3 regions of the Pontibacter sp. LHS1 genome follow, and region 3 is predicted to be linked to each of the others. Evidence: riboswitches for the same ligand, from Rfam matches in the RefSeq annotation. Region 3 holds a riboswitch; each other region holds the start of a gene.

Region 1 (2,266 bases), on a different contig from region 3:
CTGGTGCAGCAGGCCAGGCTGGTCAATCAGCAGATCGAGGAGCATGACCTGCAGGCTGCCATGTCACAGCCAGCCCTGGAAGCGGAAAAGCAACTGGAACAGCAGTCTGGTGAAACGCAACCCTAGCTGTGCGGCTACTGCTCCAGCGACTTTTGCAGGTATAGCGCTTCGTTCTTGAAGCGCACCAGCGCCAGTGCGACGGCCTGCTCGTATAGCTGCGCCCTGTCGACCGCATTGTCGGTGAGCAGCCCGATGGCGCCGGATGCCTGCTTTGAGTTGGATTTGTTGAACACCAGATCGTCCGCTGCGCCCAGTTCCATCCCCTGCCCCACCAGGTCGGCTACAATACCCGGCAGGTAAAAAGAAGCGGATCTGGCCTTGCCTATACCTGTGGCCGACCGCACCACCACCCAGGCAAAAGCAGCCAGTTCTTCGTCGTGCGTCTCCACACCGCCTTCTATACCTATCCAGTAATCAGCCTCCGGATGTGCTGCTTGTGCATTGTGCACTCTGTTCAGGGCACCGGTCAGGGTCTCCTGGTCTGTCATGGGTTGATCGGCTACGCCAGAAGGCACCGACACAGGTATAGCCTCGAAGTGCACATCAGGAAACATTTTGCGGAAGCCCCCGAGGGCAGCTTCTACTTTGACGGGGTTGCGTGAAGAAACGACAATGGTTTGCTCAATTTTGCTCATCAGGTATATCAACTTGCTCGGCTACAAAGGAAGTGAAGCCACTGCAGAAGTAAAAACCATTCGGCAGAAATAGGCACAGGTATCACTAAAATCAATGTACCTACACTTTTTTTATCAATAATTTGGAATTGCAAAATTCAGCCCCCAACTTTGCATCCGTAAAGTCATAATACCTACACCGTATTTGATTTATAAAGAAGAAGGGAGAGAACAGGCTCTGTGAACTTCTAGCAACCAGTGAACCACACCAGGTGCTAATTCCTGCCTAAAGCATTTAGGGGATATAAATTTTTAAAAATGAAAATTTCAGCGAACATCCTTACTGGTTCAATTATCAACCGAAGCAATTCCACCTCATTCGGTTCATCATTTTCATTTGCTTTTCATACCTGTTGTTGCTGTTGTTGCTAAACCAGCTGCACAGGCTCCTACTACCTTAAATTTTAGGATTTAACACCTCCCTGGGCAGCACACAGGGATAGCTTCGCTCTATGCACCTGTTGCATGCCGGGCCCTGCTTTGTCATACCCATTTTCCCCGGGCATTACTTCCCTGTGTCTCCACCTATTCCTCACCTTGTCTGAGCAGGGTGCACTGTATCTTTTTGTAAACAATTTTTAATCTATACATACTTATGTCAGCATATTCATCAAACAGACCCATAGCTATTTTCCACGAACACCAGGAGTGGTTCCGTCCGCTGTTCAACGAGCTGGAAGCACGCGGTATACCCTATGAGCGCCAGGATGCGGCGGCCCATACTTATGATCTGGCTTCGCCGGAAGCGAGCTACAGTCTGGTTTTCAACCGCATGAGCCCGTCGGCTTACCTGCGCAACAACGAGCAGGGCATTTTCTATACCCTGAACCTGCTCGCGCACCTCGAGGCAAAAGGCGTGACCGTAATCAACGGCCACAAAGCCTTTCTCTACGAAACATCTAAAGCACTGCAGCTGACTTTGCTGGAAAAGCTGGGTCTGCCTTATCCAAAATCACGTGTGATCAACCACGCCTCACAGGCAGTGAAGGCCGCAGAAGGTCTGCGCTACCCGATTGTAGTGAAGGCCAATATTGGCGGCAGCGGTGCCGGTATTGTGCGTTACGATTCTCCTGAGGAACTGGCACTGGCCGTGACCACCGGTCAGGTACAGCTGGGCATTGACCACACCGCACTGGTGCAGGAGTTTATACCTGCCCGTGGCGGACATATTAACCGAGTAGAGACCTTGGGTGGCAAATACCTGTACGCCATCAAGGTATACACCTCCGGCGAGAGCTTCAACCTCTGCCCTGCCGACATCTGCCAGACCACATCGGGCAAAGAGCTGGTACGCAACGCCTGCGCTATTGATGCACCTAAGAATGGCATGCGCGTGGAAGCCTTCACACCGGAGCAGGAGGTAATCGATGCCATCGAGCGCATTGTGCAGGAGGCAGGTATAGACGTGGGCGGTATTGAATATACCATCGACGACCGCGACGGACAGATCTACTACTACGACGTGAACGCACTGTCGAACTTCGTGGCGGATGCCGTGAACGTGATTGGTTTTAACCCACATGTCCACCTGG
Region 2 (2,266 bases), on a different contig from region 3:
AAGCGACGGCAGTGTTAAGAGATAGTGGGTGTGTTTCTAGGGGTGTAAAATCCAAGATTCAAGACTTGTGTTCAGGCTAAATGTGGCGGACTGTGATGGAAAGTTTCACAGTTTGTGGAAAACATGGGGCGGAGGAGTTGTCTGTAAGGGTTTGCAGACTAGTGTGTTATGAAGGTTTTGGAAAGGTGCAAAATTATGGGATGTGGATTTCAACATCGTTATCCACATGGTTGTGCATAAGGCCTGGAAAAACAGAAGGAATTAAGGAACAATGATTTGCATATTAATTTTTAGACTGCTAATTTTGCAGACTTAAAATTTTTTAAATCATACATTGAAGCTGATGTACGCAATTGTAGAAATCGCAGGTCAACAGACCAAAGTAGAGGCCGGAAGGTTCATCTACGCTAACAAGCTTTCCGGCAATGATGGTGACGCCGTGGAGTTCACCAATGTTCTTCTTACTGATGATAACGGCACTGTTACTTTAGGTGCTCCTTTCGTTAGCGGTGTTAAAGTGGTTGGAAAGATCCTTGGCAACGTGAAAGGCGACAAAGTGATCGTTTTCAAAAAGAAGAGAAGAAAAGGATACCGCAAGAAGAATGGTCACCGCCAGCACTTCACGAAGGTCCTGATCGAGAGCATTGGATAAGCAGTAAGAAGAAATTAAACGTTGAATTTTTCAGGTGTTTCATCGCCCTGAGTAAATAGTTAAACAAAATGGCACACAAAAAAGGAGCTGGTAGTTCTAACAACGGTCGTGAGTCGCATTCTAAACGACTTGGCGTTAAGATTTACGGTGGCCAGGATATCATCGCTGGTAACATCATTGTAAGACAAAGAGGTACTGCACACCACCCAGGTAAGAATGTGGGTATGGGCAAAGACCACACACTGTTCGCTATGGTTGACGGTGTAGTTCAATTCAAAAAAGGTGTTAAGAACCGTTCATTCGTTTCTGTAGTACCTAAAGTAGAAGCAGAGGCTTAATTCTGACCGATACTAAAGAGAAGAGAGGGCTGCCAAACGGTAGCCCTTTTGTTTTTAGTAACTATCGCAATGATGGCTTCGTATAAAAAGCTATAAAGAGTTATAGAGTGAAAACAATTAAACTCTTTTAGGAAAGGGACACTTTTAGTGTCCCTTTCTGTTTTTATACCTTTTATACATGGCTGTAAAGCCTGATTTCATATGTATTCTCGATTTCATCCTGTCCTCGCGCAACAAAAATTTGCCTTTTTCGGATAAGTGTGTATCTTTACAGCATTCTTATCAAGAAAGACCGAGGGACAGGGCCCGATGACGTCTTAGCAACCTTGTACCAGCTTGGTGCTAATTCCCTTCTCAGCCATACCTTGGCCGGGAAAAGATAAGAGAGTATATCCTTCCTTGGGTGTCCTTCTTGATAAGCGCGTATGTAGACTTAACCAAGAGGGGGAACACCAACCATGACCACATCACACCATCCGATCCATACCTTGCTGCAGGAGCGCGTACTCGTGCTCGACGGCGCCATGGGCACCATGATCCAGCGCTACCAGCTCTCCGAAGCCGATTTCCGTGGCGAGCGTTTCAAGGATCACCCATCCGACCTGAAAGGCAACAATGACCTGCTCTCCATTACCCGGCCGGATATAATCAAAGCCATTCATACCGAGTACCTCGAAGCTGGCGCCGACATCATCGAGACCAACACCTTTAGCGGTACCACCATTGCGATGGCGGATTATAAGCTGGAGCACATAGTTTATGAACTTAACTACGAGTCGGCAAGGATAGCACGTGAGGCAGCGGACGAAGCCGAGGCTAAAGACCCGGCGCACAAGCGCTTCGTAGCAGGCGCCATCGGCCCGACCAACCGTACGGCCTCGCTCTCCCCGGATGTGAACAACCCAGGTTTTCGCGCCATCACCTTCGACCAATTAGTGGAGGCTTATTACGAGCAGGTGCGTGGTCTCGTAGAAGGCGGTGCTGATCTGCTATTGGTGGAAACTGTGTTTGATACCCTCAACTGTAAAGCAGCCCTTTTTGCGATACAGCAATATGTAAACGACGGTGGCAAAGAACTGCCGATTATGGTGTCCGGTACGATCACGGACGCCAGCGGCCGTACCTTGTCCGGGCAGACAGTGGAAGCTTTCTGGAACTCGATATCGCATGCGCCTATCCTGAGCGTGGGCTTTAACTGTGCGCTGGGCGCCCGACAACTGAAGACGCACATCCAGGAGCTGTCACGCATCTCCAACTGTTACATCAGCGCCTACCC
Region 3 (2,266 bases):
AGTGCCGGGCCGAAGTCACGCAGGCCTTCTACCCGTGCTCTGATGGAGAAGGCGATGTTGCCAAAAGGTCCGTCGGTGCCGAAAACCTCCCAGAAGTTGAGTCCGTGGTAGCCCTCGGATGGCTCTGAAAACTGCGGAAACTTGCCATTGCCCCAGTTAAAATTACCACCATCCACAATCACACCGCCAATGCTGGTACCGTGGCCGCCGATCCATTTGGTGGCCGACTCCACTACCACATTGGCACCATGCTCGATTGGCCTGATCAGGTAACCGCCTGCCCCGAAGGTATTGTCCACCACCAGCGGAATATCATGTGCCTTAGCTACTGCAGCAATCGCATCAAAGTCAGGTATGTTGAAGCGCGGGTTGCCGATCGTCTCCACATAGATCGCTTTCGTGTTTTCGTCGATCAGCTGGGCATAGCTTTCCGGCTCGTCGCTGTCGGCGAAGCGTACTTCTATACCTAGCCTTTTAAAAGAGACTTTGAACTGGTTGTAAGTGCCGCCGTAGAGGTAGCTGGAGGACACGAAATTGTCGCCTGCCTGCAGGATATTGTTGAGCGCGATGAACTGCGCCGCCTGCCCGGAGGCTACCGCCACGGCCGCCACACCACCTTCCAAAGCGGCGATGCGCTTCTCAAAGACATCGGTGGTTGGGTTCATGATGCGGGTATAGATATTGCCAAACTCCTTCAGCGCAAACAGGTTGGCACCGTGCTCAGCATCTTTGAAAACATAAGAGGAAGTCTGGTAAATAGGCACGGCGCGGGAACGGGTGGTTGGATCGATTTCCTGGCCTGCGTGTAACTGAAGTGTCTCGAAATGAAGTGAATTAGACATAGTCGTGCTGTTTTAGATTTTGAAAAATATAGAATAGATTAGCTTGTTCTAAGACAAGAAGAAAGAGTTGGCTACAGGAGTCTGCTCACAGGCTATACCTGTGGCTCGACGTAGTTGCAGCAATACAATGGGAGATTGGTCGCGCTAGCAACAGCAGCGACAACACATGCACATGGGGCTACACATGACAGAAGCATGTGCAAAGGCATGAGAGTTCTGTGGCAGACTAACTGCCGAAAAAGAATGAAATAATTGCGTTGGCTTGGTTCCCTTTTCCATAACGTTATCAATTTATATGCTTCCGAACTTCCGGAATCAGGAATTAGCACCTTGCCTGAGGCTGGTTGCTAGCGCTTCACAGAGCCTGTCTCTCCACGCTTCTTTATAAATCGATACCCACAAAGGGATATCAGACTTGATGATGCAAACTTAGAGCAGCATTTCAAATAATCCAAATTTTTATTTCAAATTATTTTTATTTCACCGAATAAGGCAATTTTATAGAACTGCTTATCAGTGACTTATATACTTTATTATAACCACTACCTATACCTGTTGATTTACTGTCTTTGAATAAGTATAATTGCCTGCGCATAACAATACGAAGCTATACCTGTTGTGCTGCTAGAGACTATCTGACAGACCTGATGAAAATACTCCTGACCGGCGCAAACGGCTATATTGGCAAGCGACTCCTGCCCGCGTTGGTAGAGGCACAGCACGAGGTAGTTTGCCTTGTCCGGGATCCGAGGCGCTTTGAGATAGCAGACAGTCTGCAGGACAAGGTGCAGGTGGTCAAAGGAGACCTGCTCAAGCCGGATAGTTTACGCAACCTACCGCGCGATATCGAGGCTGCCTACTACCTGGTGCACTCCATGGGTTCCGGCTCTGCGGACTTCGAGGCGGCCGAAGAAGCATCGGCTGCGAATTTTGTCAGCTACCTCAACACGACCAGTGCCCAGCAAGTAATCTACCTCAGCGGCATTGCCAACGACACACATTTATCCAAACACCTAACTTCCCGCCGACAGGTAGAGGATGTGCTGGCGCAGGGCAAAGCATCGCTCACCGTACTGCGGGCGGCCATTATCATCGGGTCGGGCAGCGCTTCTTTCGAGATCATCCGCGACCTGGTGGAGAAGCTGCCGGTGATGGTGACACCCCGGTGGCTCAAGTCACGCTGCCAACCCATTGCCATACGTGATGTCATGTTTTACCTGACTGCCGTATTGGGTCGCGGGGACTGCTACGGCAAACGCTTTGAGATCGGCGGGCCCGAGGTGCTCACTTACAAGCAAATGCTGCTGCAACTGGCCAGGGTCCGAAACCTGAAACGGCGCATCTATACCTTGCCAGTGCTCACGCCAAAGCTTTCCTCCTACTGGTTGTATTTTGTCACGAGTACCAACTACGCACTGGCACGC

What was found. A riboswitch is a leader RNA that binds a small molecule or an ion and turns the genes downstream of it on or off. The one in region 3 is predicted to bind S-adenosylmethionine.
Region 1: it holds a riboswitch for S-adenosylmethionine, as region 3 does, so the genes downstream of both, AC5FXQ_RS18520 (ATP-grasp domain-containing protein) here and AC5FXQ_RS00320 (O-acetylhomoserine aminocarboxypropyltransferase/cysteine synthase family protein) in region 3, are expected to answer to the same signal.
Region 2: it holds a riboswitch for S-adenosylmethionine, as region 3 does, so the genes downstream of both, metH (methionine synthase) here and AC5FXQ_RS00320 (O-acetylhomoserine aminocarboxypropyltransferase/cysteine synthase family protein) in region 3, are expected to answer to the same signal.

The regions. Positions count from the first base shown of each region.
Region 1 is NZ_JBZYWF010000012.1:72,317-74,582, forward strand. It holds gene AC5FXQ_RS18510 (gamma-glutamyl-gamma-aminobutyrate hydrolase family protein) at 1-126, shown strand, start outside; gene yjjX (inosine/xanthosine triphosphatase) at 135-695, opposite strand; SAM riboswitch class I at 882-985, shown strand; gene AC5FXQ_RS18520 (ATP-grasp domain-containing protein) at 1,330-2,266, shown strand, end outside.
Region 2 is NZ_JBZYWF010000003.1:286,393-288,658, forward strand. It holds gene rplU (50S ribosomal protein L21) at 344-652, shown strand; gene rpmA (50S ribosomal protein L27) at 721-990, shown strand; SAM riboswitch class I at 1,267-1,376, shown strand; gene metH (methionine synthase) at 1,449-2,266, shown strand, end outside.
Region 3 is NZ_JBZYWF010000001.1:79,692-81,957, forward strand. It holds gene AC5FXQ_RS00320 (O-acetylhomoserine aminocarboxypropyltransferase/cysteine synthase family protein) at 1-842, opposite strand, end outside; SAM riboswitch class I at 1,131-1,233, opposite strand; gene AC5FXQ_RS00325 (SDR family oxidoreductase) at 1,490-2,266, shown strand, end outside.